Piscinibacter gummiphilus: one gene and its partner. The protein of the gene in region 1 interacts with the protein of each later gene in a pairwise test. Links are inferred from orthologs where the notes say so. Each region holds a gene or a part of one and is shown on either strand. Other genes may lie near its edges.

Evidence for each region.
Region 2: the proteins of A4W93_RS22515 (region 1) and glmS interact in binary tests that used the Escherichia coli proteins (3 or more experiments, as listed by UniProt). The link is inferred for Piscinibacter gummiphilus from one-to-one orthologs.

Annotation. Positions count from the first base shown.
Region 1 is NZ_CP015118.1:4,917,702-4,933,389, forward strand. What follows is about bases 5,249-8,247. They hold A4W93_RS22515 (phosphatase PAP2/dual specificity phosphatase family protein), read left to right. Parts: upstream 5,249-6,095; coding sequence 6,096-7,400; downstream 7,401-8,247. Other genes in these bases: A4W93_RS22510 (bifunctional alpha/beta hydrolase/class I SAM-dependent methyltransferase), read left to right, coding at 5,249-6,099; A4W93_RS22520 (hypothetical protein), read left to right, coding at 7,397-7,813; A4W93_RS22525 (lysophospholipid acyltransferase family protein), read left to right, coding at 7,830-8,247. In the rest of the region: A4W93_RS22485 (ABC transporter ATP-binding protein), read right to left, coding at 1-584; A4W93_RS22490 (ABC transporter ATP-binding protein), read right to left, coding at 581-1,369; A4W93_RS22495 (branched-chain amino acid ABC transporter permease), read right to left, coding at 1,366-2,460; A4W93_RS22500 (branched-chain amino acid ABC transporter permease), read right to left, coding at 2,476-3,399; A4W93_RS22505 (CDP-alcohol phosphatidyltransferase family protein), read left to right, coding at 3,725-4,330; more of A4W93_RS22510, read left to right, coding at 4,327-5,248; more of A4W93_RS22525, read left to right, coding at 8,248-8,480; A4W93_RS22530 (phosphatidate cytidylyltransferase), read left to right, coding at 8,477-9,445; A4W93_RS29885 (hypothetical protein), read right to left, coding at 9,464-9,790; A4W93_RS22535 (helix-turn-helix domain-containing protein), read right to left, coding at 10,386-10,640; A4W93_RS22540 (replication-associated recombination protein A), read right to left, coding at 10,726-12,039; outer membrane lipoprotein periplasmic chaperone LolA, read right to left, coding at 12,047-12,667; A4W93_RS22550 (DNA translocase FtsK), read right to left, coding at 12,688-15,078; A4W93_RS22555 (Crp/Fnr family transcriptional regulator), read right to left, coding at 15,223-15,688.
Region 2 is NZ_CP015118.1:697,770-713,438, reverse strand. What follows is about bases 6,814-9,793. They hold glmS (glutamine--fructose-6-phosphate transaminase (isomerizing)), read right to left. Parts: upstream 9,266-9,793; coding sequence 7,361-9,265; downstream 6,814-7,360. Other genes in these bases: A4W93_RS03200 (Lrp/AsnC family transcriptional regulator), read left to right, coding at 9,392-9,793; A4W93_RS03210 (hypothetical protein), read left to right, coding at 6,814-7,204. Also shown: A4W93_RS03235 (protoglobin domain-containing protein), read left to right, coding at 1-84; A4W93_RS30230 (PEP-CTERM sorting domain-containing protein), read right to left, coding at 103-786; A4W93_RS03225 (FecR family protein), read right to left, coding at 909-1,685; A4W93_RS03220 (ATP-binding protein), read left to right, coding at 2,157-4,904; A4W93_RS03215 (esterase-like activity of phytase family protein), read right to left, coding at 4,876-6,030; more of A4W93_RS03210, read left to right, coding at 6,257-6,813; more of A4W93_RS03200, read left to right, coding at 9,794-9,925; A4W93_RS03195 (GGDEF domain-containing protein), read left to right, coding at 9,985-11,127; A4W93_RS03190 (IS4 family transposase), read left to right, coding at 11,282-12,460; A4W93_RS03185 (class I SAM-dependent rRNA methyltransferase), read right to left, coding at 12,567-13,748; A4W93_RS03180 (tyrosine recombinase XerC), read right to left, coding at 13,765-14,724; A4W93_RS03175 (DUF484 family protein), read right to left, coding at 14,729-15,406; dapF (diaminopimelate epimerase), read right to left, coding at 15,412-15,669. UniProt on the Escherichia coli protein: Catalyzes the first step in hexosamine metabolism, converting fructose-6P into glucosamine-6P using glutamine as a nitrogen source.

The DNA of each region.
Region 1 (15,688 bases):
TCGACGAGCAGCACGGTCACGCCCTGCTTCGCGATGGACTCGACCACCTCGAAGATCTTGTCGACCATGATGGGCGAGAGGCCCATCGACGGTTCGTCGAGCAGCAGCAGCTTCGGACGGGACATCAGCGCGCGGCCCATCGCGAGCATCTGCTGCTCGCCGCCGGACAGCGTGCCGGCGAGCTGCTTGCGGCGCTCCTTCAGGCGGGGAAACAGCGCGAAGACCTTGTCGATGTCGGCGTCGACGTCCGCGTCCTTGCGGATGAACGCGCCCATCAGCAGGTTCTCCTCGATGCTCATGCGCGTGAACGTGCCACGGCCTTCCGGCACCATGACGAGCCCCTGGGGCACGAGGTTCCACGCGCCCTGCCCGCCGATGGCCCGGCCGAGGTAGGTGGCCGAGCCCGACTTGATGGGCTGCAGGCCGGTGACGGCCTTCAGCGTGGTGCTCTTGCCGGCGCCGTTGGCGCCGATCAGGCTCACCACCTCGTTCTCGAAGACCTCGAACGAGATGCCCTTGACCGCCTGGATGCCGCCGTACGAGACGTGCAGGTCATCCACCTTCATCAGCAGCGTGCCGCTCATGGCGCCACCGCCTTCTGGCCGTGGCCGGAGCCCAGGTAGGCCTCGATCACCGCCTCGTTCGACTGCACCTGCGCTGGCGTGCCCTCGGCGATCTGCTTGCCGTGGTCGAGCACCGTGACCCCGTCGCACAGGCCCATCACGAGCTTCACGTCATGTTCGATCAGCAGCACCGACCTCCCGTCGTTGCGGATGCGGTCGATGAGCTGGCGCAGCACCACCTTCTCGGTGGCGTTCATGCCGGCCGCGGGCTCGTCGAGCGCCAGCAGCTTCGGATCGGTGGCCAGCGCCCGGGCGATCTCGAGCCGGCGCTGGTCGCCGTAGCTCAGCGTGCGGGCCTTGTACTCGGCGAAGGCCTCGATGCCGACGTAGGCCAGCAGTTCGCGGGCGCGGGCCTCGATGGCGGCTTCCTCGTCCTTGAAGGTCTTCGTGCGGAACACGGCGCCGATCAGGCCCGAGTGGGTGCGCGCGTGGCGCCCCACCATCACGTTCTCGAGAGCGGTCATGTCGGCGAAAAGGCGGATGTTCTGGAACGTGCGCGCGATGCCCGCTTTCGCGACCTCGTGCACCGCGGTGGGTTCGTAGGTTTGGCCGCCCAGCAGGAACTTGCCGCTGTCGGGCGTGTAGAGGCCGGTGATGACGTTGAAGAACGTGGTCTTGCCGGCGCCGTTGGGGCCGATCAGGCCATACACCTGGCCGGGCTGGATGCGGATGCTGACGTCCGACAGGGCCTGCAGGCCGCCGAACCGCTTCGAGACACCCGAGACTTCGAGGACGGCGTTGCTCATGCCTGGCCTCCCTTCGGCGCACCCTTGCGTCCGTGTTCGGGGGCCGGCCACAACCCTCGCGGCCTCGACAGCATGATGCCGATCATCGCGAGCGAGATCAGCAGCTGCCGCAGGATGGAAGCGTCCAGGCGCCCGCCGCTCATCTCCTGCAGCGGGCCGGCGACGTAGCGCAGCGTCTCGGGCAGTGCGGCGAGCAGCAGCGCACCGACGATCACGCCGGGGATGTGGCCCATGCCGCCCAGCACCACCATCGCGACGATCATCACCGACTCGTTCAGTGCGAACGATTCCGGCGACACGAACCGCTGGAAGGTGGCGAACATCACGCCCGACACGCCGCCGAAGGTGGCGCCCATGCCGAAGGCGAGCAGTTTCATGTTGCGGGTGTTGATGCCCATGGCCTTCGCGGCCACTTCGTCTTCCCGGATGGCCATCCACGCACGGCCGATGCGCGAGCGCTCGAGCCGGTAGCAGATGAACACGCTGATCAGCACCAGCACCAGGAACATGTAGTAGTACTGCGTGACGCCCGGGATCTCGATGCCGAAGATCTCCTTCGTCTTGTTCAGGTCCGAGCCGAAGAACCGGGCCGAATCGATGTCGGACAGGCCCTGCGCGCCGTTCGTGAAGTTGATGGGCTTGTTCAGGTTGGTGACGATCTCGCGGATGATCTCGCCGAAGCCGAGGGTCACGATGGCGAGGTAGTCACCGCGCAGCTTCAGCGTGGGCGCCCCGAGCAGCACGCCCAGCACGCCGGCCACGAAGGCCCCGAGCGGAATCGCGATCCAGAGCGAGGTGTGCAGGCCGTTCGGGAAGTATTCCTTGAGGGCCGGGAACTGGTTCGTCAGGTGTGGCGACGCGAGCAGCGCGAACAGGTAGGCGCCCACCGCGTAGAACGCGACGTAGCCGAGGTCGAGCAGGCCGGCGTAGCCCACCACGATGTTGAGCCCGAGGGCCAGCAGCACGTACAGCAGTGCGCTGTCGATGATGCGCACCCAGCCGGGGCCGAAGGGTTGCACGATCAGGGGCAGGATGAACAGCGCGATGGCGGCGCCGACGAAGGTCAGCAGGGTCTGGTTGCGGAGTTGCATGGTGTGGAACTCCGGTCAGGCGCGGTCGGCCACGCGTTCGCCGAGCAGGCCCTGCGGGCGCAGCGTCAGCACGAGGATCAGCACGACGAAGGCGGTGACGTCCTTGTAGTCGCTGCCGATCACGCCGCCGGTCAGCACGCCCATGTAGCCGGCGGCCAGGGCCTCGATGACCCCGATCAGCACGCCGCCCACCATGGCGCCGGCCAGGTTGCCGATGCCGCCGAACACGGCCGCCGTGAAGGCCTTGAGGCCGGGCAGGAAGCCCATGGTGTGCTGCACCGTGCCGAGGTTCGCGGCGTACATCACACCGGCGAGCGCAGCGAGCACCGCGCCGATCACGAACGTGAAGGAAATCACCGTGTCAGGGTTCACGCCCATCAGCGCGGCGGCCTTCGGGTTCTCGGCCGTGGCGCGCATGGCGCGGCCGATGCGGGTCTTGTTGACCAGGAACATCAGGCCGAACAGCGTGATGACCGTGACCACGAGGATCAGGATCTGGACCGTGTTGATGACGGCACCGCCGATGTTGTAGAGGTGCGCGTCGAGCAGGATCGGGAACGGCTTCGGGCTCGGCTTCCAGATGATCATGGCGAGGGTCTGCAGCAGCAGCGACATGCCCATGGCGGTGATCAGCGGGGCCAGGCGCGGCGCGTTGCGCAGCGGCCGGTAGGCCAGCTTCTCGATGACGAAGTTGAGGATGGCGCAGACCACCATGGCGGCGAGCAGCGCGATGAGCATCAGGAGCCACCCCGGCCAGCCGGTGCCCGAGAGGGCCGTGACCACGGTCCAGGCCGTGACGGCCCCGATCATGAGGACCTCTCCGTGCGCGAAGTTGATCAGGTTGATCACGCCGTACACCATGGTGTACCCGAGGGCGATGAGGGCGTAGACGCTGCCTAGCACCAGCCCGTTGATCATCTGCTGAATGAAGGTGTCCATCGAATGTGTGTTTTCCTGCGAATCAAGTGTGGGCGCCCGAGGGCGGTCGGCTTCTTGTAGCAAAAACACTGCCATGGCTGCGTTTCGGCACTAAAGAACGGCCGAACGCTCCTCATTGGCGGCGGATTCTAGTGGGGACACCGGGCCGCGGAGTAAGCAGAAACACCACGGCGGGCTCCCCCTCATCCCAAGGGACTATGCGCATGCTCCCCTCTTAGGGAGGACATGTCCAGCGCATGAACCCGGGTATTCTCCGGCCACGAATACACACGGGGAAACGGGGATCACGACGCGGTTCGATACGCAGCCGCGCGATCCCGATACGATGGCACTCTCGATCTACCAGCTCAAGCCGGCCTTCCAGAACCTGCTCCGCCCCCTGGCCGGCGCCCTGTTCCGGGCCGGCGTCACCGCCAACCAGGTGACCCTGTTCGCCTGCGCGGTCTCCGTGGCCTTGGGGCTCGGCCTCTACCTGGTGCCGGATTCCCGCGCTTTTGCGCTTTTGCCCGTCTGGTTTTTCGTTCGCATGGCCTTCAACGCCCTCGACGGCATGCTCGCCCGCGAGTTCGGCCAGCGCTCGAACCTCGGCGCCTACCTGAACGAGTTGACCGACGTGGTGTCCGACGCCGCGCTGTACCTGCCGTTCGCGCACCTCGCGCCGTTCGATCCGTTCTGGGTCGGCGCCTTCATCCTCGCTGCCGCGCTGTCGGAGATGGCCGGCATCCTCGGGCAGACGGTCGGCGCCTCGCGCCGCTACGACGGCCCCTTCGGCAAGAGCGACCGGGCCGTGCTGATCGGCACCCTCGGCCTCGCCGTGGCGCTGTGGCATCCCCTGCCGGCCTGGATGGGCTGGCTGATTCCCCTGGCGGTCGGGTTGACCGCTTTCACCGTGGTCCGGCGCGTGCGTTCGGGCCTCCAGGAAATCCGATGAGTGTTGCCGCGCTGACGCGCCGACCGGTGCAGGAGCACCAGTTCAAGACCCACGATGGCGTCGACCTGTTCTACCGCCACTGGCCCGCCACCGACGGACCGCGCCGCGGCGTGGTCGTGCTGTTCCACCGCGGCCACGAGCACTCGGGCCGCATGGCCCACCTCGTCGACGAACTCGACCTGCCCGGCTTCGACTTCTTCGCGTGGGACGCCCGCGGCCACGGCCGCTCGCCCGGCGCGCGCGGGTTCAGCCCGAGCTTCGGCACCTCGGTGCGCGACATCCAGACCTTCATGGCCCACCTCGGGGCCGACCACCAGGTGCGCCCGGAAGACACGTACGTGGTCGCGCAGAGCGTGGGCGCGGTGCTCGTGTCCACCTGGCTGCACGACTACGCGCCGCAGGTGCGCGGCGTGACGCTCGCGTCGCCGGCCTTCAAGGTGAAGCTGTACGTGCCGTTCGCGCGCACCGGCATCAAGCTGATGATGGCGCTGCGCGGCAACTTCTTCGTCAACAGCTACGTGAAGGCGAAGTTCCTCACGCACGACCCCGAGCGCATCGCGAGCTACGACACCGACCCGCTGATCACGCGCCCCATCTCGTCGAACATCCTGCTGGGCCTGTATGAAGCCGCCGAACGTGTGGTGGCCGACGCGGGCGCCATCACGGTGCCGCTGCAGCTGCTGATCTCGGGCGCCGACTGGGTGGTGCACGCGAAACCCCAGCACCAGTTCTTCGAGCGCCTCGGCAGCCCCGTCAAGGAATGCCACGAGCTGCCGGGCTTCTACCACGACACCCTCGGCGAACGCGACCGCGCGCCGGCCGTCGCGAAGATCCGCACGTTCATCGAGCAGCGTTTCGCCGAGGCCCCGCGGGTCGTCGACGTGCGCGATGCCCATGAGCGCGGCTTCACGTTCGACGAATCCCGTGCGCTCGCCGAACCGCTCTCCCCGCTGAGCCCGCGCGGCATCTACTGGAACACCACCCGCGCCAGCCTGAAGTGGGCGGCACCCTTGTCGAAGGGCCTGCAGATCGGCCGTGACACGGGCCACGACTCGGGCAGCACGCTCGACTACGTGTACCGCAACACGCCGCAGGGCGCGGGCCCCATCGGCCGGCTGATGGACCGCCAGTACCTGAACTCGATCGGCTGGCGTGGCATCCGCCAGCGCAAGGTCCACGTCGAGGAGCTGCTGCAGCTGGCGATGCAGACCACGCGCGACAACGGCCTGCCGCTCAACCTCATCGACATCGCCGCCGGCCACGGCCGCTACGTGCTCGACGCGGTGAACCAGAGCCCGATCCAGCCCGATTCGGTGCGTCTGCGCGACTACAGCGACATCAACGTGCGCGACGGCGCCACGCTGATCGTCAGCCGCGGCCTGCAGGAGATCGCCACGTTCGAGAAGGCCGACGCCTTCGACCGCGCGAGCCTTGCACGCGCGAAGCCCACGCCCACGGTCGCCGTGGTGTCGGGCCTGTACGAACTGTTCCCCGACAACGCGATGCTCGAGCGTTCGCTCGCCGGCCTCGCCGACGCGATGCCGGCCGGTGGCTGCCTCGTCTACACGGGCCAGCCGTGGCACCCGCAGCTGGAGCTCATCGCGCGAGCACTGACGAGCCACCGCGACGGCGTGGCCTGGGTGATGCGCCGCCGCACCCAGCAGGAGATGGACCAGCTCGTGGCCGCCGCGGGCTTCCGCAAGGTCACGCAGCGCATCGACGAGTGGGGCATCTTCACGGTCTCGATGGCCGTGCGCGAACCCCGATGACCCTGCCGCCGCTCTGGAAGCCGGGGCTCGTCTGGCTGCTCGTCCTCGGGCCGCTGTTCTTCCTGACCTACGGCTTCGCGAACCACCAGGCCGCCGCGCACGCGGTGGTGCCGAGCATCGTGTTCGACTGGGAGCGGCACATCCCGCTGTGGCCGTGGACCATCCTGCCGTACTGGTCCATCGACTTCTTCTACGGGCTGTCGCTGCTCGTGTGCCGCACGCGGCTCGAGCTGAACCGCCAGGGCCTGCGGCTGCTGACGGCGCAGGTGATCTGCGTCGTGTGTTTCCTGCTGTTCCCGCTGAAGTTCTCCACGCCGCGCCCGCCGGTGGACGGCTGGGCCGGCCAGCTGTTCGACGCCCTCGCCGGTTTCGACCTGCCCTACAACCAGGCCCCGTCGCTGCACATCGTGCTGCTGCTGATCCTGTGGGACTTCTACCGGCAGCGCCTGCACGGCGCGTGGAAGATGGTGCTGCACGTGTGGAGCGCGCTGATCGGCATCTCGGTTCTCACCACCTACCAGCACCACTTCATCGACATCCCCACCGGCCTGCTGGCCGGCGCGCTGTGCCTGTGGCTGTGGCCGCTCGAGGGCGAGCGGCCGATGTGGCAGTGGGGCGTGTCGGCGCAGCGGCGCCGCATCGCGTTCTTCTACGCCCTCGGCGCGTTCGCCTGCGTGCTGCTCGCCGGGCTCGGACGGGCCTGGTGGTGGTTCTACTGGCCGGCCGCGTCGCTCACGCTCGTGGCGCTGTGCTACGCCGCGCTCGGCGAACAGGGTTTCCAGAAACGCGAGAACGGCCACCACAGCATCGCCGCGCGGCTGCTGTTCTGGCCGTACCGCGTGGCCGCGTGGCTCAACGCGCGCGCCTGGACCATCGGGCTGCCCGGCAGCAACCAGGTGGGTGACCGCGACGTGTGGCTCGGCCGCCTGCCGCTGCCGTGGGACGGCGACCACCGCCGCTTCGGGCAGGTGGTGGACGTCACCGCCGAACTCGGCTTCCACCACAAGGGCGCCCGCTCGCACGGCTGGCTCGACCTGACCGACCCGAGCCCCGAGCACCTGCTGAACGCCGCGCGGTCGGTGGAGAAGGCCTCGCGCAACGGGCCGGTGCTGGTCAGCTGCGCGCTCGGTTTCTCGCGCAGCTCGGCCGTCGTGGCCACGTGGCTCTGCGTGTACGGCCATTGCCGCACGGTCGACGAAGCCGTGGCGCTGCTGCGCCAGGTGCGGCCCCAGGTGGTGCTACGGCCCGGGCTGCTCGCGGTGATCTCGCAAGCCGTCGACCAGGGAAAGGACGTGCGATGAGTTCCCAGCCCCTGACCCCGGCCGAACGGGCGGCCTGCGCCGTGTGTGCCGACTGGCTCGCCACGTCGACGGCCGTCGGCATCGTCGCGTGGTTCGCGGTGGCCGCGGCACTGGCCGGCCTCGCCACCGGTGGCGCACCGCACCCGGTGCTGCTGCTCGTGCCGCTCGCCGTGTTCGAACGGTTCCTCGCGGTGCGGGTCGCGCTCGACGCGCGGCTGTTCGACCGACTGGCCACCGGGTCGCTCGCGAGCCTCGACGACCTCGACGCCGGCCTGCGGCAGACCCTGTCCGTGCCGGCCTCGAAGGCCGGCCGGCCCCTCGCGCCTCGCCTCGCCGGCGCGCGGCGGCTCTACCGGTGGCAGACCGTGGCCACCGCCCTGATCGTCCTGCTGGCGATCCTCGCGTGGTGCTGAACGGAGACTTCCTCGAATGACGACCCTGAAACGGCTGCCCGGCGTGGTGGTCGGTGAGCTGATCATGTTCTTCGCGCGCGCGCTGACCGGCGTGCGCCCCATCTGGCGCGGCACGCTGCCCCGCCAGACCCAGCGCATCTACTTCGGCAACCACGGCAGCCACGGCGACTTCGTGCTGATCTGGACCACGCTGCCCGGCCCGATCCGCGACATCACGCGGCCGGTGGCCGGCCAGGACTACTGGCTTGCCTCGGCGCTGCGCCGCTTCATCGGCCGCAGCGTGTTCAACGCGCTGCTGATCGACCGGCAACCCAAGCCCGGTGAACCGACGCCGGTGGACCTGATGGCCGAATCGCTGAGCCACGGCGAGTCGCTGATCATCTTCCCCGAAGGCACGCGCAACACCACCGACGCGCCGCTGCTGCCGTTCAAGAGCGGCCTGTTCCACCTGGGCCGCCGCTCGCCCGGTGTCGAACTGGTCCCGCTGTGGATCGACAACATCCGCCGCGTGATCCCGAAGGGGCAGTGGCTGCCCGTACCGATGGTGTGCAGCGTCACCTACGGCGAACCGCTCTCGGTCGGGGCCGACGAGGACAAGGACACCTTCCTGCGCCGTGCCGAAGCCGCGGTGCTGGCCCTTCGCCCCGCCGAAAGCATCGACGCATGAGCTACTCTCCCTCGCAGACGGCGCCGTTCGAGGCCCAGACCCAGTGGCTCTTCGTCGCCGTGCTCGGCGTGCTGATCGTCGCGTCCGTCATCGGCGGCCTGCTGAAGTGGCGCGTGGCCCACGGCCAGCCGCACGGGGTCATCGACAACCTCAACAGCCGCATCAAGGCGTGGTGGGTGATGGTGCTGCTGGTCAGCCTGTCGTTCGCGTTCGGCAAGACCGGCGTGATCCTGCTGTTCCTGTTCATGTCGTTCGCCGCGCTGCGCGAGTACGTCACGCTGACCTACACCCGCACGGCCGACCACCTCGTGCTCGCGCTGATGTTCTACGTCGCGCTGCCGCTGCAGTACTACCTGATCTGGATCGAGTGGTACGGGCTGTACTCGATCTTCATCCCGGTGCACGTGTTCCTGATCATGCCGATCCTCGCGAGCTTCGGCGGCGACACCAACCGCTTCCTCGAACGCACGGCGAAGATGCAGTGGGGGCTGATGATCTGCGTGTTCTGCCTGTCCCACCTGCCCGCGCTGCTCACGCTCGACATCCCCGGCTACGAGGGCCGCAACCTGCTGCTGATCGCGTACCTGATCATGGTCGTTCAGGGCAGCGACGTGCTGCAGTACGTGTGGGGCAAGCTGATCGGCAAGCGCAAGGTGGCGCCCACGCTGTCGCCGTCGAAGACGGTGGGCGGGCTCGTGGGCGGCATCGCGTCGGCCACCGCGCTCGGCTCGGCGCTCTACTGGTGCACGCCGTTCAACCCGTGGCAGGCGGCGCTCGTGTCGCTGGGCATCTGCCTGATGGGGTTCCTCGGCGGGCTCGTGATGTCGGCCATCAAGCGGGACCGCGGGGTGAAGGACTGGGGCGCGATGATCGAGGGGCACGGCGGGATGCTGGACCGGCTCGACTCGGTGGTGTTCGCGGCGCCGATGTTCTTCCACGTGGTGCGGTACTGGTGGACGCCGTGACAAAGAATGGGGCTTCTCTCACTGAACCAGACGCCATTGCTGCCAGGGAAAACCGGCTCGGTCGCAGACATCCCTGATGAACAGGGCCAGCCGGGCCGATCGAGCTCCCGTCGACTCGATCGGCAGCGCAGCCTGGCCACCTCGAATTCGATTGTGGGGCTGCACATCGCCGCAGGCGATGTGCGCCTCATCAAGCACGATGCGAAGCGAGCCGGCGCTGTTGAATCCCCCGTTGGAGGCGTCGAGAAGCGCAGCGGCTTGGGGTTGCCGCCGCGTAGCGGCGGTCGAGCCCACTTGTTTGAGCCCGAAGGGCGAGTTGTGGGCGAAGCCCCAAGCCGCGAGCATCGCAGAGCAGTCCTGGCCGGCGAAGCCGGGCAGGACCGCCGGATCGGGGGCGCTCTTTGCCCACTTTCTCGCGTGAGAAAGTGGGTCGGCTGCCGGGCCGAGACCCGGCGCGGCCTCACCCGAAGAGAAAACTCCACGCCAGATCACTCGACACCACGCACGTTCGACGCCTGCAGTGGGTCCCGGCCTTCGCCCATTGCTGTTCGGGGAAAACCAGACGCCCTCAAAATACTTGTCATCCCGGCGCAGGCCGGGACCCTCGGCCTTGTCGGATGCGCGGCGTTGAACATCGAGACACTGCGCCTCGGCACGAGGGCAGCAAGCCATCGCGGAGGACTTTCTGGAGCCTGAGCGGGGTACAGCGCCCAGGGTCCCGGCCTGCGCCGGGATGACAGCTTGTTTTTGCGATGCGATCGAGTCACGACATCGGCAGATGCGTTGCATCCCGCTCGGGATCGGGCCTGTCGCCGATCTCCCGTTTTTTCCCCGGACAGCAATGTGCCTTCGCCGGGATGACGAGTGTTTTGAGTTCGTCTCGTTTTCCCCAAACGCCAGAGCCCACGGCCGTCACTTCCGCAACCGCGGTCTCACAACATCACCCCAGAAGTTCGGCGATTTCTTCCAGCGTGGGGCGTTGGGCCGGAATCACCTGAAGTTGTCCACCCAGCGCGGCAGCCACCCGCGCGTATGAGGAGGCTGCCACTCCCGGACGGCCAGACTCCACATGGATGACCTTGAGGCGGGGCAACCCAGCCATTGCCGCCACGTCGACCAAGCGCAAGCCACGCTCCTGACGCATCGCCTTGAGGCGACGTCCCAGGACTACAAGATTGGATTCGAAGTCACCCATGGCAAAAGTATTGAATGTGATACTTCGAGTCGCCAGGGTATCACATTCGATACCTTCTCCCCGCCGAAGAGGCAAGAGCCTCGCCTTAGTCTTCCCCCACCCCTCGCGCCCGATCGTCCAGGTCCCGCAAGTGCGCCAGCTTCTCCGCGATCTTGACCTCGAGCCCGCGCGGCACCGGCTGGTACCACCCGGGTTCCGCCATGCCGTCCGGCAGGTAGGTTTCGCCCGCGGCATACGCCCCCGGCTCGTCGTGCGCGTACCGGTACGCCTTCCCGTGCCCCAGCTCCTTCATGAGCTTCGTGGGTGCGTTGCGCAGGTGGATGGGCACCTCACGCGACTTGTCGCGCTTGATGAAGGCCCGCGCCGCGTTGTACGCGTTGTACCCGGCGTTGCTCTTCGGCGCGATGGCGAGGTAGATCACGGCCTGCGCGAGGGCCAGTTCGCCCTCGGGTGACCCGAGCCGTTCGTACGTGGTGGCCGCGTCGTTGGCGAGCTGCATGGCCCGCGGGTCGGCAAGCCCGATGTCTTCCCACGCCATGCGCACGATGCGGCGCGACAGGTACTTCGCGTCGGCCCCGCCGTCGAGCATGCGCGTGAGCCAGTACAGCGCGGCATCGGGGTTGGACCCGCGCACCGACTTGTGCAGTGCGGAGATCTGGTCGTAGAAGTTGTCGCCGCCCTTGTCGAAGCGCCGGGCGTTGAGCGTCAGCGCGTTCTGCAGGAAAGCCGGGTCGATCACGTCGACCTTCGCCGCGCGGGCGGCCGTGCCCGTCTGTTCGAGCAGATTGAGCAGGCGGCGGGCGTCGCCGTCGGCGTAACCCACCAGCGTGTCGATGGCGGCGCCCTCGAACGTGAGGTGGGTCAGCACCGTCTCGCGGGCGCGTTCGACGAGCTGCTTCAGCTCGTCGTCGGTCAGCGCCTGCAGCACGTAGACCTGGGCGCGCGACAACAGCGCGGAGTTGACCTCGAACGACGGGTTTTCGGTGGTGGCGCCCACGAAGGTCACGAGGCCCGACTCGACGAACGGCAGCAGGCCGTCCTGCTGGCTCTTGTTGAAGCGGTGGATCTCGTCGACGAACAGGATGGTCTTCTTGCCGAGCGCGAGGTTGTGCTCGGCCTGTTCCATCGACGCGCGGATGTCCTTCACGCCCGAGAACACAGCGGACAGCGCGATGAACTCGTAGCCGAAGGCGCTGGCGGTCAGCCGCGCGAGCGTGGTCTTGCCGACGCCCGGCGGCCCCCAGAGGATCATCGAATGCGGCTTGCCCGACTCGAACGCGAGGCGCAGCGGCTTGCCGGGGCCGATCAGGTGCGACTGGCCGATCACCTCGTCGAGGTTGGCCGGGCGCAGCGCCTCGGCCAGCGGCGCCGCCGGGGCGGAGTCGAACAGGTCGGCCATGAAGGGCTTATTGCTCCAGCACGTCGGCGCCGGCCGGCGGCACGAAGCGGAAGTGCGCGGGGTCGACCGCGACGTTGGTCTGCAGGTCGGTGAAGGTCAGGTCGGAGCGCTGCCCGAAGCTGTCGACGATCTCGATGGCCGCGAGCTGCTTGCCCTTGAAGCCGATCTGGATGGACTGGAACTGCCCGTCCTTCGAACGCGGCAGTGCCTGGGCCCACGACAGGCCGTTGCGGTCGGGCTGGGGCTTCAGGTCGAAGTCCTTGTCGAGGTCGCCGCCGGCGAGCAGCGCGGCCGGCGTGGCGCCGATGGCCGCGCTCATCTTGCGGGAGCTCGCCTGGTTCAGGTCCTTGTCGTAGATCCACACCTTCTGGCCATCGGCCACGATGGCCTGGTCGAAGGGCTTCAGGTACGCGAAGCGGAAGCGGTTCGGGCGCTGGAACTCGAACTCGCCGGACGACGTCTTTTTCTTCTTGCCGTCAGGCGACGTGACGACCTGCGAGAACGCGGACTTGCCGGACTTCACGTCGCGCACGAACTCGCGCAGCGTGTCGACGGCATCGGCGCGGGCGGCCATGCTGGCCAGCAGCAGGCCGGCCGCGGCCAGGGACTTCAGGAACGGTGTGTTCATGCGGGGCGGGGGCTGGCGGGTCACTCGTCGCGCTTGGGCACGATGAGGTCGCGGTTGCCGTTGGTGGCCATGCTCGTTACGAGTCCGGACTTTTCCATTTGTTCCAGCAGGCGCGCGGCGCGGTTGTAGCCGATGCGCAGGTGGCGCTGCACGAGCGAGATGGACGCGCGGCGGTGCTGCAGCACGACGGCCACGGCCTGGTCGTACATCGCGTCGCCCTCGCCGCCGCCCTCACCCACCGGCACTTCGCCGTCGGCGCCGCCGTCACCCAGCACCCCGCCCTCGAGGATGCCTTCGATGTAGTTGGGTTCGCCGCCCTGTTCCTTCAAGTAGTCGACGACACGGTGCACCTCGTCGTCGCTGACGAAGGCGCCGTGCACCCGCACCGGCAGGCCGGTGCCGGAGGCCATGTAGAGCATGTCGCCCATGCCCAGCAGGGCTTCCGCGCCCATCTGGTCGAGGATGGTGCGGCTGTCGATCTTGCTGCTGACCTGGAAGCTCAGGCGGGTCGGGATGTTGGCCTTGATCAGGCCGGTGATCACGTCGACGCTCGGACGCTGCGTGGCGAGGATCAGGTGGATGCCGGCCGCCCGCGCCTTCTGCGCGAGGCGGGCGATCAGTTCCTCGATCTTCTTGCCCACCACCATCATCAGGTCGGCGAGTTCGTCGATCACCACGACGATGAACGGCAGGCGCTCGAGCGGCTCGGGCTGTTCCGGCGTCAGGCTGAACGGGTTCGGAATGCTCTCGCCCCGCTCGACGGCGTCGGCGATCTTCTTGTTGTAGCCGGCGAGGTTGCGCACGCCCAGCTTGCTCATCAGCTTGTAGCGGCGTTCCATCTCGCCGACACACCAGTTGAGCGCGTTCGACGCCTGCTTCATGTCGGTGACGACCGGCGCCAGCAGGTGCGGGATGCCCTCGTAGACGCTCATCTCGAGCATCTTCGGGTCGATGAGGATGAGGCGCACGTCGCGCGCCTCGGCCTTGTAGAGCAGGCTGAGGATCATCGCGTTGATGCCCACCGACTTGCCCGAACCGGTGGTGCCGGCCACGAGGCAGTGCGGCATCTTCGCGAGGTCGGCCACGACCGGAGCACCGACGATGTCCTTGCCGAGGCCCATGGTGAGCTGCGACGACGCGTCGTTGTAGACGGCCGAGCCCAGGATCTCCGACAGGCGGATCATCTGGCGGCGCGCGTTCGGCAGCTCGAGCGCCATGTAGTTCTTGCCCGGGATCACCTCGACCACGCGGATGCTGATCAGGCTGAGCGACCGGGCCAGGTCCTTCGCGAGGCCCACGATCTGCGAGCCCTTCACGCCGGTGGCGGGTTCGATCTCGTAGCGCGTGATCACGGGGCCGGGCGAGGCCGCCACGACCCGCACCTCGACACCGAAGTCCTTGAGCTTCTTCTCGATGAGGCGCGAGGTCATCTCGAGCGTCTCGGGCGTCACGGTCTCCTGGCGGCCCGGGGGCGCGTCGAGCAGGTCCACCTGCGGGAGCTTCGTGTCGGTGAGTTCGGTGAACAGCGGCTTCTGCCGCTCCTTCACGATCCGCTCGGACTTGGGCACCTCGATGACCGGCGCCTCGATCAGGATGGGCGCGTGGTCTTCCTGCAGCTGGTGCTCGACCTCGACCACCAGCTCACGCTCACGCGTGGCCTTCTCGCCGATGCGGTGGTCTTCCGCGCGTTCGATGCGCTCGACACGTTTCTCGCGCCACGACTCGACCCACGCGCCGATGTTCTCGGCGAGGTGCAGCCACGAGAAGCGGAAGGCGAGCGCGACGCCGGCGACGAGGCCGGTGATCCACAGCACGCCCGAGCCGGCGAAGCCCAGCAGCTTCATGCTGAGGGGGCCGAGCAGGTAGCCCAGCACACCACCGGCGTGGCCGCCGGCGAGGGACGCCTCCCAGTGGTACAGGCGGGTCCATTCGAGTGCGGCGCTGGAGCACAGCAGCAGCGCCGTGCCCGCCCAGATCCACCAGCGCGGCTGCGCGGGCGGCGCGTGGTCGGCGTGTTCGGCGCCGCGCAGCAGGCGCGCGAGCGAACCCAGCCAAACGCGCAGCGCGATCAGCAACGTCCACCAGGACGAGTAGCCGAGCAGCACGAAGGCGAGGTCGGAGAACCAGGCGCCCAGCGCCCCGACCTTGTTCAGCGGCAGCGCGTTGCTGCCGGACGTGGAGAACGCGGCGTCGCCCGCATGGTGCGTGGCGAGGGCGAGGAGTGCGAGCAGCCACAGCACGCCGCCGACGATCACGGCGAACTGCGTGCGCAGCGACGCGACCGAGACGGGCGTCGCGAGCGGCGGCGCGGCGACCTTCTCGGCCTTGGGCTTGCGGGGTTTGGGGGCCTTGGCCGGCGGCGGCACGACGCCGTCTTCGTCTGCCTGCAACGAACCGAGCGGAAAAGTCATTCCGTCATTGTCGCGCATCTGCACCGGACTGCTGCAAGCAAGTGCACCGAGCGCCGGCGAGCGGTGGGCCCCGACTTTCGTCGGGGTGACACACACGTCCGGTCATCCCGGCGAACGCCGGGATCCACCGACCGCCGAAGCGAATCAGCCCGTCAGGCGTTCCTTGATGATGACGGACCCGTTTTCCTGGGTCTCCACCATCCCGCGGTCTTCCAGGTCCTTCATCACCCGGCTGACCATCTCGCGGGACGCGCCCACGATCTTGGCCAGATCCTGGCGGGAGACCTTGTTGCGGATGATCTTGACCTCGCCGTCGTCCTCGGCCATGTCGAGCAGCGAACGGGCCACGCGGCCGTACACGTCCAGCAGGGCCAGGGACTCGATCTGGCGGTCGGCGCTGCGCAGGCGCTGCACGAGGCCGCGCATGATCGCGTAGGACAGACTGGAGTTCTCGGGCAGGCAGCGGGCGAACTCCGCGCGACCGAGGATCAGCATGTCGGTCTGCACCTCGGCACGCACCGTCGCCGAGTGGGGTTCGTTGTCGATCAGGCTCATCTCGCCGACGTAGTGCCCCGGGTGCAGCACGGCGAGGATCACCTCGCGGCCGCGG
Region 2 (15,669 bases), 4.2 Mb from region 1 along the record:
GCCATGCATGCAGCGTGGTTCAAGTCGGTGACGCTGCAGGTCACGTTGTGGAGCATGCCGTACCTGGCGCCGTCGACGTTCTGACCATGGCGACGGTCAGCATCAGCGACGCCGGCGCGTTGCGCCGATGAGGGCCAGTCCGGCCAGCAGCAGGGCCGCCGTGGCGGGTTCGGGCACCGGTGCGGCGACCGAAGCCCACGTCACGTCGAGGTCTTCGAAGCTGAATCGGTAGCCGAGCTCGGACGACACGAACCCGAAGCTGAAGGTCAGCGGATCGCCCGCGTTGGCCCGCAGCGTGGTGGCATCGTGATCATCGAAGAGGCTGCCCTGCAGGCCGGTGATGGACGCCCCGCCACCACCGTACTTGGGCATGAAGTCGGTCATGAAGTGGACCGTCTGGGTGGTCGAACCGTAGTCGCTCAGCAGGATGATGCTCGGCAAGCCCCACGGTTCGCTCGGGGAGCCCTGGAACACCTCGAAGTGTTCGCCCTGGATGTCGAACGTCATCGAGAGGTAGCCGCCCGCGCCGTTGAGCCAGTAGGAGCGGTCGTCGGGATCCGCCACCGGGTGATGGACCGGCGCGGGCACGAAGATGTCGAAGGTGCCGGTGGCCGGCGCGTCCTGGTAATAGGAAAGCGGCGGGCGTGGTTCCGTGTAATAGGCATGGTCAGCCCACGTGGTGCCCGAGAACGTGCCGGAGATGTGGAACGGGGTGGCGCCTTGCGCGGCCCAGGGAGCGGCAGCGAGCGTCAGCACGAGCAAGCTGGAACGCAGGGGATGAGACATGGGGTTCTCCTGATGCGGGTGAGAGGACACGAAGTCACCACCCACACTAGGCCGGGCGCGGCGGTTCTTCAATCCCGCATCGCACGTCCACGCCGATCCAGGATCCGCACGGCCGGGCGCCGTCAACGCGCGTCGACGACCTCGGTGAACTGGCCCCGCGCTTGGAGCCGCACCGGCAGCAGCTCGGGCAACCTGCGGCGGAGGTCTTCGGGCCGGCGTGGGTCGAAGATCCCGGTGACGGGCAACGCGCCGACCTGCGGGTCGGCCGGCACGAGGCCCGTGGACCCGTAGCGCTCGAACTCGGCGAGCACTTCGACGAGCGGCGTGGCGTCGAAGGACACGCGGCCCGATCGCCAGGAGGCGATGGCGTCCGGGGCGACCCGCGAGACCGCGCCGAGCCGACCCGTCGCATCGCCCGCCACCTGCTCGCCCGCGCCCAGGTCCACGGTGGCACCGCCCATCCGCACCTGCACACGGCCCTCCTCCACCGCCACCTGCCCCCGGGTGTCCTTGTCGACCCTCGGGGTATGGCGCACCGCGAAGCGCGCGCCGGCGGTCTCGATGCGCCACGGCCCCGCCTGCACCTCGAACGGGCGACCGTCCTGCGGCACCTCGAAGACCACCTGCCCCGTCGAGAGGCGCACCACACGGCGCGAGCCGTACAGCAGGACCTCGGCGCGGGTGGACGAATCGAGCGTCATCCGCGTCGTGTCGGGCAGGGCCACGTCGAGCTGCGCGCCGCGGTTCGTCAGATAGGTGTTCGCGTAGTCCGGTTGCTGGCGCCAGTAGGCCCAGCCGACGAAGGAGGCGCCCAGGACGGCGGACAGCAGCAGGACCACGAGGGCGGCGGCCAGGTACCAGGGGCGGGCCTTGCGGTCGGGGGGCGGGTCGAGGGTCAAGTGGGGGCGGAGGCGAGGACGAGGGGACGGAATTATTGCCGACCGGGGTGTGCGCCACTTGCGAAGCGGTCAGTCGGCGCGGCAACCGCCAAGCCGGCCGCTGGACCACGAGCAGGCTCAAGGTGCGCCTCGTTCGCCTCCTGCGTCGCGCGATGGCGAGAGCCGAATCGACCTGACCGTCATCGTCGATTCGAGCAACGGTCGAGTGCCCGAACCCGCTGTTCGAGCGCTGTCGGCACAAGGGGCGCCATCGCTTCCTGGTGAAGAGCGCTGCACAGACCATCACGCCGTTCGCACGGTCTGCGCCCCGATGGACTTCGGACCCGCCGGGAAGACGCCGGTTCACGGGAGGGACCGCACGCTGGCGGTCCGCGCCGGGAAGGCGCATGATTCGCCACCGGCCCGGGACCGGCGGCGCACGGCTCGCCGCCTCGCGTGAAGGGATCTCACGGCCACGAGGGGAGGTGCAAGATGGCTCCCGTTGCTCCGCAGCTGGCAGGCCCCGGCGCGATCGCCGTCATCCTGACCATCGTCGCGCTCCTGCAGTGGGCGGTGTGGTGCATCGACCGCGACCCCGCCTTCCGCTGGTTCGGGGCCTCGTCCGCCATCACGGCGGTGCTCGCGTGGGCCGAAGGCATGCCGGGGCCGGCCGCGGTCGTGCCCGCCGGAGCGGGGCTCGTCATCGCGTGCGGCGCCCGCATCGGCTGGTCGGTCGGACTGCTGGCGCAACTCGCCTGGCCGTTCGCGCGGCGCCGCGGGCCACTCCTCGCGCTCGCCCTTCCCGCGCTCGCGCTGGCCCTCGCCGCGTCCCTCGCGGGCTCGCCCACCTGGGCGGCCCTGGCCCTCGTGTGGATCGACCTGGGCGGCGCGGTGCTGTGCCTGGGCGCCCGGCCTCGCCGCGCCAGCCCGTGGGTGCTGGCGGCCGGTCTGATCGCCGCGCCCGCCGGCCTGCTGGTGGCGCTCGCGGGCGGGTCCGACCCGCTGCACCTGTTGGCAGGCTACGCCGTCCCGGCGGCGGTGCTCTCCGGCATCGCCCAGCTGGCCGCCTCACTGCTCCAGCAGTCCCTCGACCACCGTTCGACCCGGGCGCAAGCCGAACGCATGTCGAACTACTACCAGACCCTCACCGAGACCAACCAGGCCGTGCTGCGGATCCGTGCCCCCGCGGCCCTGTACCAGGCCATCTGCGACATCTGCGTCGAGACCGGGCACGCGCAGATGGCCTGCCTGTACCTGATGCGGGACGGCCTGGCGCGCCGCGAGATCACGGCCGGCCCCGCGGCCCGCATCCTCGCCGGCATCCCGGTGGAATGGGATCCCGCGTCGCCCTCGTACCGCGACTCGTACACGGCCCGCGCCTTGGGGGACGGCCAGCGCCGGGTCTGCAACGACTACCAGCACGACCCGCTCACCACCAGCTGGCATCGCCTCGCCGCGCAGAACGGCATCCATGCGATGGTGTGGCTGCCCTTCCGGCGGGGCGAGCGCGTGGCCGCGGTGCTGATGCTGTCGGCGACGGAGCGCGACTACTTCGACGCGCCCCTGCTGCAACTGCTGGACCGCATGAGCCAGGATGTGTCCTTCGCGCTGGACTTCCTCGCGAGCGAACAGCAGCGAGTGGACTCGATGCGGGAGGCCCAGGCGAGCCTGGAGCGTTTCAGCAAGCTGTTCCAGGCGGCGCCCGTGCCGGCGGCGATCGTGTCGACCCGGGACCGCCGCGTGCTCGACGTGAACCAGGCCGTCTGCGAGCGGGACGGCCTGCCGCGGGAACACTTCATCGGCAAGGCCACCGCCGACTTCGGGTTCGGCGTGGTGCCCGAGGACCGCGAGGTCTTCTACGCCCTCGTGGCCCGCGAGGGACGCGCCCGGAACTTCCTCGCGCGCTCCATCGACATCCGCGGCCGGGCGCGCCGGGTGCTGGTGAATGCCGAGCCGCTGGAGTACCTGGAGCAGGCCTGCCTGCTGATCCTCGTGCTGGACATCACCGAACTGCAGGAGGCCGAGGAGGCCCGCCGTGCGCAGGCCGAAGCCGAGGCGGCCAACCGGGCGAAGACGCAGTTCCTCTCGCACATGAGCCACGAGCTGCGCACGCCGCTCAATGCCATCCTCGGGTTCTCGACCATCCTGCGCGAGGAAGCCGCCGAACGCCTCACGCCCGATCAGCGCGTGCAACTGGACCATGTCCGGCACGCGGGCTGGCACCTGCTCACCCTCATCGACGACGTGCTGGACCTCGCGCGCATCGAGTCCGGGACGATCAAGGTGGACGCCCGCGCCCTGCTGCTCCCATCGCTGCTGGACGAGGTGCTCGACATGGCGCGCCCGCTCGCCGCCCAGCTCGGCGTCACGCTGGATGCCGCACACCACACGCCACCGGCGACCGCGGTGCGGGCCGACGCCACCCGGCTCCGCCAGGTGCTGCTCAACGTGCTCTCCAACGCCATCAAGTACAACCGGCCCGACGGCGGCGTGCGGGTGCGTGTCCTGCCCACCGAGGACGGCGACGTCGCGATCGAGGTCGCCGACTCCGGGATCGGCATGACCCCGCAGCAGCTCGCCCGGCTGTTCGAGCCCTTCAACCGGCTCGGGCGGGAACGCAGCACCGTCGAGGGCACCGGCATCGGCCTCGCCCTGTCGCGGCAGCTGATGGCCCTGATGGGCGGATCGATCACCGTCGACAGCCAGGTGGAGGTGGGCACACAAGTGCGGGTGCACATCCCCCGCGCCGAACTCCAGGCCATCCCGCAGGACACCGTGCCCGGCGCCCTCCCCGGCCCGGCGGCGCCGGCCCTGCCGACGGGCGCCGTCCTCTACGTCGAGGACAACGCCGTCAACACGCTGCTGATCGAGAGCCTGTTCGCCCGCTGGCCCGGCGTCACCGTCCACACCGCCACCGACGGGCGCAGCGGCATCGCCCGCGCGCGGGAACTGGTGCCCGACCTCGTGCTGCTCGACATGCAGCTGCCCGACGTCGACGGACTGGAAGTGTTGCGCACCCTGCGCGCGGACGAGACGACCCGGCGCGTGCCGATCGTCGTGCTGTCCGCGAGCGCGATGCCCGGCGACGTCGAGCGAGCGCTGGCCGAAGGCGCGAACGACTACTGGACCAAGCCGATCGCGTTCGAGCGGTTTCTGGGGGCGATGGCGGGGGTGCTGGGGGAGCGGTCGCCTCCCGGCAGCGTCCGCCCCGTCACTGCATCACGACTTCGAGGACGATGAACTGCGTCGACTGCGTCTGGGCGGTGAAGTTGTTGTCGGCCACCAGCACCAGCGTGCGGTTGCCGTTGGCGAGGGTCCGCCCCCACGCGATGCCCTCGATGTTGTCGAGCTTGACGCCTTGCCAGGTGATGGGCATCTCGAGCAGCAGGCGGCGCGTCATCGGCGTGTAGGTCGCCCCGGTGAGCGACGCGGTGTTCAGCACGTTCGTCGTGCCCTCCTGGATCTCGGTGAGCACGAGCCGGATGGTGTTGCCGATGCCGACGGCGAAGGCGCGCTCGACGGCGATGAACTGGCGGTTGCCCACCGCGATCATCTCCGACAGCCCGTTGTCGGGGCCGAATGCGGCGCCGGGGGGCGCGTCCACCGGGATGGCCGGCACCTGGTAGGCGTACTGGCCCTTCGGCTGGCCGGTCGCCGGGTCGAAGGCGGTCACGCGCACGACGCTGCCGGCCTGCATCGTGGTGAGCGGGCCGTCCTGGACCAGCGCATCCTCGTTCGCCGCGTACACGGTGCCGTCGGGCGCCACCGCCAGCGCCTCGAACAGCTTGTTGCTTCGTGCGCCGGTGGTGGTGTTGTCGACGTAGCGGTACATCGCCGGCATCGCGAACTCGCGCACGTGCGTCCCGTCCACCTTCATTTCGCGCACGAAGGGCTGGAACAGGCTCCCGGCCGTGGCCGACCAGTTGCCCTCCGACGACCAGTACAGGTTGCCGTTGGGGGCGAGGCGGATGCTTTCGGGGTCGACCGTGCGCGCGTTGGCGGGGAACGCCGTGCCGTCCTCGCGCAGCATGTACCGCTGCGAGCGCACCTGGACCGTCACGGCGCCCGCGGCGTCGTGGTCGATCGCCAGGTTGTAGAAGCGCGGCGTGCCGCGTTCGCCGCCACGGTCGTCCGAGATGGCCCAGAAGGTGCCATCGGCCGCGCGGTCCAGGCCCGAGATGCCGCCGAACTCCACCCCGTCGAACATCGTGCCGGTCGCGATGGAGGTGCTGCCCACGAGCTTGAGCGAGGCGATCTGCGAAGCGGGCGGAGCGACCTCGTCGTCGTCGCCTCCGCAGGCGGCGATCAGGGCGACGAGCGTGAAGGCGGCCCAGCGGGCACGGTGGAACGGGACAGCGAAAGACATGGGGGAGAGGCGACAGTGGTAACAACCGGCACGCTAGCGCTTCCAGGTGTCCGCTGCGTGACGCTGTGCCTCAGCGAGCGGGCAGCCCCGACCCCGACCTTCCCGGATGACCTGGCGTCGTCCTCAGACTCAAGAGGGCCTTCGGAGTGTCGACAACGTCTTGACTTCACCCATCCTCGCCCCGTCGACTTCAACGCGGGGGCGCCCACCTCGAACAGGAGAGAGCTTGTATCCGTCAGCCTTGCAGTCGATGTCGTGGTTTGCTTCCTGGTGGTTCTGTTCTCTGGCCGCGTTGTTCGGCTTCGGCGTGGCCCTCCGCGGCTTGCTGCACACGTCCAGCGCCGCTCGGCGCCGGCTCTCGGCGGGGATCGATCTCCTCTGGACCTCGACCTCAGCCGCAAGCATCGCCGTCGCGCTTCTCGCCTTTGGTCAGCTTCTCTGGAAAGATCATTCGCAGCAGTGGGACGAGGCCTTGCGATCGAGTTGGGATCAGCTGGCATCGCTCGATGGCGCGCGGCTGGTCGCCGCCAACTGCCCCGGCGGCATCGCCGTCGCGGATGCCCAGCTCGACTTGGACCACGACGTCAAGGCCGCGGACTCACCTTGTCTTGCAGCGAGCCGGATCGCCCATCGTCGCACCCGGGTCGACGAGCACACCAAAGACATCGTCCAGCACTGCCCCCGTACCGACGTGCGCTACGTCTCCCGCAACTTCTCGACCTCGGTAGCCCTGAGCCCAGGCGCCAGTTGCATCGCAACGGACTCGGCCACCCCCTGCATGAGCGCACGCTGCATGCAGGAAAAAGAGGTCCTCGGAATCGGCAGAGATTTGATCCCTCCGGGACGAAAGCTCCACGCGGACGCATCGTTGACGGCCTACCGGACGACCAGGGAACGCATGGACCAAACCCCCATGCACGAGATCTACAAGTCAACGCACCTGTTCGAACCGACCCCGTACTTCGCGCTCCTCCCGATCTGGGCCCTGGTGTTCGGCGCACGGCTGGCTCGACCCGTTGCCGAGTTGCTCGATCCGGAGTCCGAGGGCAAGGGCCTGAGGCAAGCGCTGCGGTCTTCGTGGAACGACATCAGGAACTGGCGCCCCACGGGTCACGGGCTTCGACGGAGGCCCCCCCGCCAGAACGCTCTTCCTGGACCGGAGGACGGGACGTGAGAGTCCGGTCTTGAGCTTGGCGTCACCGGCGGCCTCTTCGACATCATGGCAATGACCGTCAGCCTCCCTTGCTCAGAGCACGAGTCCGACGGACTTGATTGACGCCCGACAGACTTTATTGTTCCAAACCACAAAAGGGGCCGAAGCCCCTTTCAATCACTCCACCGTCACCGACTTCGCCAGGTTCCGCGGCTTGTCCACGTCCGTGCCCCGAGCGCAGGCGGTGTGATACGCCAGCAACTGCAGCGGAATCACATGCAGGATCGGCGACAGCGCCCCGTAGTGCTCCGGCATCCGGATCACCTTCACGCCTTCCGACGACTCGATCCGCGAATCCGAGTCCGCGAACACGAACAGCTCGCCACCCCGCGCCCGCACTTCCTGCAGGTTGCTCTTCAGCTTCTCCAACAGCGCGTCGTTCGGCGCGATCGTCACGACCGGCATCTCCGAGGTGACCAGGGCGAGCGGGCCGTGCTTCAGTTCACCCGCCGGGTACGCCTCGGCGTGGATGTAGCTGATCTCCTTCAGCTTCAGCGCACCTTCCAGCGCGATCGGGTAGTGCAGACCGCGGCCCAGGAACAGCGCGTTTTCCTTGCGGGCGAATTCCTCGGCCCAGGCCATGACCTGCGGCTCCAGGGCCAGCACGGCTTGCACGGCGACAGGCAGGTGGCGCAGCGCCTTCAGGTGCGCCAGTTCCTGCGCTTCGGTCAGGTGGCCTCGCACCTGGGCCAGCGACAGGGTCAGCAGGAACAGCCCGACGAGCTGCGTGCTGAAGGCCTTCGTCGAGGCGACCCCGATCTCGACGCCGGCGCGGGTGATGTACGCGAGTTCGCATTCCCGCACCATGGCGCTCGTGGCCACGTTGCAGATGGTCAGCGTGTGGTTCATGCCCATGCTGCGGGCGTGCTTCAGGGCGGCCAGGGTGTCGGCGGTTTCGCCGCTCTGCGTGATGGTGACGACGAGCTGGCGCGGGTTCGGCACGCTGTCGCGGTAGCGGTACTCGCTGGCGATCTCGACGCTGACGGGGATCTTGGCGATGCTTTCGAGCCAGTACTTCGCGGTGGAGCCGCTGTAGTAGCTGGTGCCGCACGCGAGGATCAGCACCGAGTCGATGTCCTTGAAGACGCGGTAGGCGCCGTCGCCGAAGAGTTCGGGGGTGACGCTCTCGACGGCGTCGAGGGTGTCGGCGATGGCGCGCGGCTGCTCGAAGATTTCCTTCTGCATGAAGTGGCGGTACGGGCCGAGTTCGGCGGCGCCGGTGTGGGCGTGCACGATGCGCACTTCACGTTGCACGGGCTTGAAGGCCTGGGCGGCGGTGGCCGCGGTGGCGCCGTACACGCGGCCTTCGGGGGTGCGGCTGGAGATCCACACCTTGCCCAGCTGGATGTCGACCACGTCGCCCTCTTCGAGGTAGATGATCTGGTCGGTGACACCGGCCAGGGCCATCGCGTCGCTGGCGAGGAAGTGTTCGGCACCGCCCTCACCCACGCCCAGCACCAGCGGCGAGCCTTCGCGGGCGCCGATCACGCGGTTCGGCTCGTCCTTGCAGAAGACGGCGATGGCGTAGGCGCCGCGCAGCTGCAGCGTGGCGCGCTGGACGGCGTCGAGCAGGTCGCCGTCGTACAGGTGGTCGACCAGGTGGGCGATGACCTCGGTGTCGGTCTGGCTGTCGAAGACGTAGCCCTTGTTCTTCAGGTCGAAGCGCAGCTCGTCGTGGTTCTCGATGATGCCGTTGTGCACGAGGGCGATGCGGCCCGACGTGGCGGTGTTGGCGTCCGAGCCGGGGCCGTGCGAGAAGTGCGGGTGGGCGTTGTGCACGGCCGGGGCGCCGTGGGTGGCCCAGCGGGTGTGGGCGATGCCGGTGCCGCTGGCGACGCCGTCGGATTCCACGTTCAGCTGCAGTTCCGACACGCGGGCCGTGCTGCGGGCGCGGCGCAGCTGGCCGTTCTGGTGGACCGCCACGCCGCAGGAGTCATAGCCGCGGTACTCGAGGCGCTTGAGGCCTTCGATCAGGATCGGAACGATGTTGCGGGTGCTGACGGCGCCGACGATGCCACACATGAAATCTCTCCCCAGGGTGTCTACAAAGTTCGGGGATGGTAGGGAGGGATTCAAGATGGAAGTTTGCGAAGTTTGCGCAAAATCGAAATAATCCATCACTACCTCGCAATCACGGATAATTCGTTCATGAACGAAGAAAGAACGAAAGAATCTCTCGTTTTCGACGATCTGGACGAGACCGACCACCGCATCCTGGGGGTGCTGCAGCGCGACGCGTCGATGTCCAACCAGGACCTGGCGGCCGCGGTGTCCACCTCCCCGGCCACCTGCCTGCGCCGGGTCAGGCGCCTGGTGGAGGCCGGGGTGATCGAGCGGCGGGTGGCCATCCTGTCGACGGAAAAGCTGGGGGCCGGCCTCACGGCCATCGCCGAGGTGACGCTGGACCGGCAAGGGGCCGAACATCTGGTCACTTTCGAGGCCCGTGCCACAGGGGACGCGGCGGTTCAGCAGTGCTACCGTGTCGCCCCGGGTCCGGACTTCGTGCTGGTGCTGCAGGTGGCCGACATGGCGGCGTACGACGCCGTGGTGCACCGCCTCTTCACGCAGGACGCCAACGTGCGCAACGTGAAGGCATTTTTCAGCGTGAAGCGTGCCAAGTTCGAGCCCGCGGTCGAGTTGCCGCCCATCCGCCGTTCAAGCCCGGCGGCCGCCCGCCGATAACGACCCCGATGGGCCGCGCCTGCGCGTGGCCACGCCATGCCTTGCCGCCGCCACCATCCATGTCCGCCATCGCTTCTGCCCGAGCCCGTGACGACGAAGACGACGAGTCGCAGCCCCTGACGGCCGCGGCGCGTGCCCAACGCCAGCGCCAATGCCTGCGCATGCTGGGGGTCGTGCTCGCCAGCTACACGCTCGACACGCTGCTGCTGCTCGGCTTCGCCCGCTTCGGCGCCATCGACGGCTTCGCGCCCTGGGCCTACGCGGGCGCCGGCGCCGTGGCGTGCGGCGTGTTCTGGGTGCTGCTCCGCTCGGGCAAGAGCGAAGGCCTCGCCGACCCGTTCCTCGTGGTGCCGCAGATGCTGGTGCACTCCGCCATCCACCTCGCTTTCGTGATGTGGGTGCCGGCCGTCGGCGTGCCGCTGCTGATGATGCTGCTGGTCATCAACGCCTTCGGCGCGATGCGGGTGTCGCGCATGGCGGTGCTGTCCACGTCCGCCCTGATCGCCATCGGGGTGGCGGGGGTGCTCGCCTGGGGCGGCCTGAACGTGGCGCTGCCCACGGGCAACCTCGGGCAGCGGGTGGTGAGCGCCGCGTGGTTCGCCCTCGTGCTGGCCCGGGTCACGCTGCTGGACCTGTACGGGCTGCAGCTGCGCGACGTGCTGATGCAGCGCAACGCGAAGCTCAAGGCCAAGTTCGAGAAGATGCACCGCCGCGCCACGCGCGACGGCCTCACCGGCACGCTGAGCCGGCGCAGCGTGATGGAACTGCTCGACCAGCAGCACCGCAAGTTCGAGCTCACCGGCCAGTCGTTTTCCATCGTGCTGCTCGACATCGACCACTTCAAGCAGGTGAACGACCGCTTCGGGCACCCGGTGGGCGACGAGGTGCTGCGCGCCTTCTCGCGCCGCGCCTCGGCGGAGATGCGCACGTCCGACCGCCTGGGCCGCTACGGCGGCGAGGAATTCCTCGCGGTGCTCACGGCCACCGAAGACGAATCGTCGGCCCACATCGCGGCCGAGCGGGTGCGCGACGGGGTGGCCAAACACGCATGGAACCGGCTGCATCCGGACCTGAAGGTCACGGTGTCGCTCGGGGTCGCGGTGTGCCGGCCGGAGGAGACGGTGGAGGAGCTGCTGGCGCGGGCGGATGCGGCGTTGTATGCGGCCAAGCATGCGGGGCGCGACTGCGTGCGGATGGGCTGATAGCCCTTTGCACCCAGCCCTGAACAGCATGTCATCCCGGCGCAGGCCCATTGCTGTCCGGGGAAAGTTTGAGTGCTGAGCGGTAAGTTGTTGCGAGGGTTGGTGATTTGGGATAAATCCCAGAGCGCCAACTCGATCAACAAACCCCCGCAACATGCAAAGCATAAGCCGGTTCCACCAGTTCCTGAAGCTGCTCCCACGCGGGGCGTTCGACAAGGCAGTCGAGAGATACGACGCTGATCGATACTGCAAGAGCTTCGACAGCTGGGGGCACTTGGTGGCGATGGTCTATGCCCAGGTGTCCAAGTCGAGTTCGCTGCGGGACATCGCGACCGGCTTCAACGCTCAGAGCAACCACCACTACCACTTGGGCGCGGGACGCCTGACGCACTCGACGCTGGGCGACGCCAACAAGCGCCGTGACTGGCGAGTGTTCGGCGACACGGCTCGAGCGTTGATGAACATGCTCAAGCCGAAGGTGCGCAGGGAGTACAGCGACCTGCTGTTCCTGATCGACTCGACGACGGTGAGCCTGAAGGGACGCGGCTTCGACGAGTGGGCGGCTCCGACGAAGGTGCGCTCCACGCAGGGCCTGAAGCTGCACATGGTGTACGAGCACGGGAGTGCAACGCCCTGGTGGCAGAGCATGACGGCCACCAACGTCAACGATCTGACGGCGGCGCTGCCCGTACCGATCGAGCGGGACGCCACCTACGTCTTCGACAAGGGGTACTACGACTTCAATTGGTGGCACGACATCGACGCTGAGGGCGCGCGGTTCGTGACCCGGTTCAAGATGAACGTGAAGTTGGAGGTGGTGGCGGAGCGGGAGATCGTAGAGGCAGACGAGGGCGTCATCCTCAAGGATCAAGTTGTTCGATTGACCAACCGCAGGCCCGGCGGTGGCCGATACAACCGCTACGTCGAACCGCTGCGTCGGATCGAAGTGCACCGGCCCGGCGACACGCCGCTGGTGTTCGCCAGCAACGATCTGAACGCACCCGCCGCAGAGATCGCAGCGCTCTACAAGGAGCGCTGGGCGGTGGAACTGTTCTTCAAGTGGATCAAGCAGAACCTGAACATCAAGAAGTTCTGCGCGCGAACAGAGAATGCTGTTCGGATCCAGGTGATGACGGCACTGATCACCTACCTGCTCCTGGTGCTGGAGCAGGCAGGAAAGCAGGGCGAGAGCAGCTTGCGAACGCGGTTGAACGAGTTGACAGCAACACTGTTCGAGCGAGTCGGGCGGCGCGAGAAAACCACCGAGAGCCGACGACGACGAACCGAGCTAAGAGCCTTCAAGGCGGGCCAGATGGATCTGGCCTTTGCTTGATACAAGTTCCCCGGACAGCAATGGGCGCAGGCCGGGATCATCGGCGGACGCACAGGATCCCGGCCTACGCCGGGATGGCAACCTTGTTTTCGCGACCCGATGACGCTCAGCGTTTCAGCACCACCAACCCCTTCAGGTACTCCCCCTCCGGAAACGTCACCGTCATCGGATGGTCCGGCGCCGCGCCCGTGCGGGCGTAGATCAGCCCGTCGGCCGGCGCGTCCAGCCCGGCGCCCGCCACGATCTTGTGGAACAGGTCGGCGCTGATGCCGCCCGAACACGAGTACGTGAACAGCAGGCCGCCCGGCTCCAGCAGCATGAAGCCGAGCCGGTTGATGTCCTTGTAGGCGCGTGCCGCGCGTTCGGCGTGGGCGGCCGTGGGCGCGAACTTCGGCGGGTCGAGCACGATGGCGTCGAAGCGCCGGCCCTGGCGCACGAACTCGCGCAGCGTGGCGTTGACGTCGGCGTCCAGTGCCTCGTGGCGCGACGCGTCGAAACCGTTGAGCGCGACGTGGGCCGTGGCCCGCGCCAGCGCCGGGCCCGACGAGTCCACGCTCGTCACGTGGGCCGCACCGCCCGAGAGGCCAGCCACGCTGAAGCCGCCCGTGTAGCTGTAGCAGTTGAGCACACGCTGGCAGCCGAAGTGGCGCACGGTGTCGGCGAAGAGCTTGCGGCTGTCCCGCTGGTCGAGGTAGAAACCGGTCTTGTGGCCCTCGGCCACGTCCACGGTCAGTTGCCAGTCGTGTTCGCGGATCGTGATCTCGGTGGGGCCATCGCCGCGCAGCCAGCCGGTCACCTGCGGCAGGCCTTCGAGTTCGCGTGCATTCGCGTCGCTGCGTTCGTACAGGCGCGTGAGGCCCGTGGCCTTCAGCAGATGGTCGGCGATGACCTGTTTCCAGCGTTCGATGCCGGCCGACAGGAACTGGGCGCTCAGCGTGTCGCCGTAGCGGTCCACGATCAGGCCCGGCAGGCCGTCGGCCTCGCCATGGATCAGGCGCACGCCGTCGCTCGCGATGGGCAACCGCGCGCGGATGGCCACGGCCTCGCGGATGCGGCGCTCGAAGAAGCTGGCGTCGATGCGCTCGGCCTGGTCGAAGCTCCAGGCCCGCACGCGGATCTGCGACGCGGGGCTGTAGGCCGCCCACGCGAGGAAACTGCCGTCGTGGGCGTTGACCCGCACGGTTTCGCCGGGGTCGGCCTTGCCGCTGGCGATGCTGCCCGGGAACACCCAGGGGTGGCGCTTGCGCAGGGAGCGGTCCTTGCCCTCCCTCAGAACGATCGTCTTCATGCCCCGGATTGTCGCGCTACTTCTTCTTCGCCCGCGGATGCGCCGCGTCGTACACCTTCGCGAGGTGCTGGAAGTCGAGCTTCGTGTAGACCTGCGTGGTGCGGATGTTCGCGTGGCCCAGCAGCTCCTGCACCGCGCGCAGGTCGCCGCTGGACTGCAGCACGTGCGACGCGAACGAGTGCCGCAGCATGTGCGGATGGACGTGCGTGGGCAGGCCCGCCTGCACCGCGCGCCGCTTGAGCCGCGCGCGCACCTGCGCCGCGGTGAGCCGCGTGCCGCGCTGGTTGACGAACAGCGCCGGCTCGTCGGCCCGCGCCATCGTGGACCGCAGCGCGAGCCACCCGGCCAGCGCCTTCAGCGCGGGCCCGCCCACCGGCACACCGCGCCGCTTGCTGCCCTTGCCGAACACGTGGGCGAGGCCGTCGGCCGCGTCGATCCAGCCCGCGGTCTCGGGCCCGGCCACGAGGTCGAGGCCCTCGAGTTCACCGACCCGCAGCCCGCAGCCGTACAGCAGCTCGACGACACACTGGTCGCGCGCGGCGATGGCGGGGTCGTCGTGTTCCGCGGGCGCTTCGGCGAGGGTCACCGCCTGGTCGACGGACAGCGCCTTCGGCAGCGGGATGGCCGCCTTCGGCGCGCGCACGCCTTCGACCGGGTTCAGGTCGACGAGCCCGTCGCGCCCCAGCCAGCGGTAGAAGCCCCGCCAGGCCGACAGCACCAGCGCGATGCTGCGCGGCGCGAGGCCACTGGCGCGCAGCTGCGCGGCCCAGCGCCGCACGTGGTGCACCTGGGCCCGGCGCAGCTCGACGGGCTGCCCCTCGGCGAAACGCTGCAGGCGCAGGAGCGCCTCGTGGTACAGCGCCAGCGTGCGGGGCGCGAGCTTGCGCTCGACCTGCAGGTGCTGCAGGTGGGACGCGATGTCGGGCGCGAGCGCCGCCTCCGAAGGGGCGGCGTTGGCATCGACACCGGTCGCCATGCGCTCAGCGCGGCGGCAGCAGCCGCGACAAGCCGGCGCTGGCGAGGTCGCCGATGCGCACGAGGAAGTCGGTGCCCATGTCCGCGCTGAAACGCGTGGGATCGGGCGAACCGAGCACCAGCAGGCCGAAGGCCGGCGTGGCGAGGTCGTGGCGCAGCGGGATCAGTGCCATCGACGTGACGGTGGACGGGTCGTCGAGCCACGACGAGGCCTCGAACCCGGAGTTGATGCCGCAGTACGGTTGCGTGAGGCTCGTCGCGAAGCTCTGCGCGTCGACGCTCACGTCACGCGAGAACGGCTGGCCCTGGAACATCTCGGCCGCGCCCCAGAGGCGGATGCCCGCCTGCGGGATCATGAACTGGTGCTGCAGCTCGCTGACCAGCACCTCGGGCACGTCGCTCGGGTTCTGCGTCAGCAGGATCTGGCGCGTCCAGCGGTGCAGCCGGTCGGCGATGGCGAGGTTCTCCTGGCCGTAGCGGATCATCTCGACGATGCGCAGCTCCAGGCCCTTGTGCTTGTCGCGCAGCATTTCCATCTGCCGCTCCTGCAGCGAGACGGCGCGCTGGCCGTGCGGGCTGGTGAGCTGGATGGACGCCAGCAGTTCGGCGTGGCGTTCGAAGAACCCGGGCGTGTTGACCAGGTAGTTCGCGATGTCGGTTTCGGTGATGCCTTGCAGGTTCATGCTACTCACAGTTCGATTGCTCCTTCGTAGACGGTGACGGCCGGGCCGGTCATCAGGACCGGCGCGTCGCCCCCTTGCCATTCGATCGTCAGGCGGCCGCCGCGCGTCTCGACGTCGACAACCGCGTCGAGCAGCCCCCGCCGGATGCCGGCGACCACGGCCGCGCATGCACCGGTGCCGCAGGCCAGCGTCTCGCCGGCGCCGCGTTCGTAGACGCGCAGGCGCACGTGGCGGCGGTCCACCACCTGCAGGAAGCCGGCGTT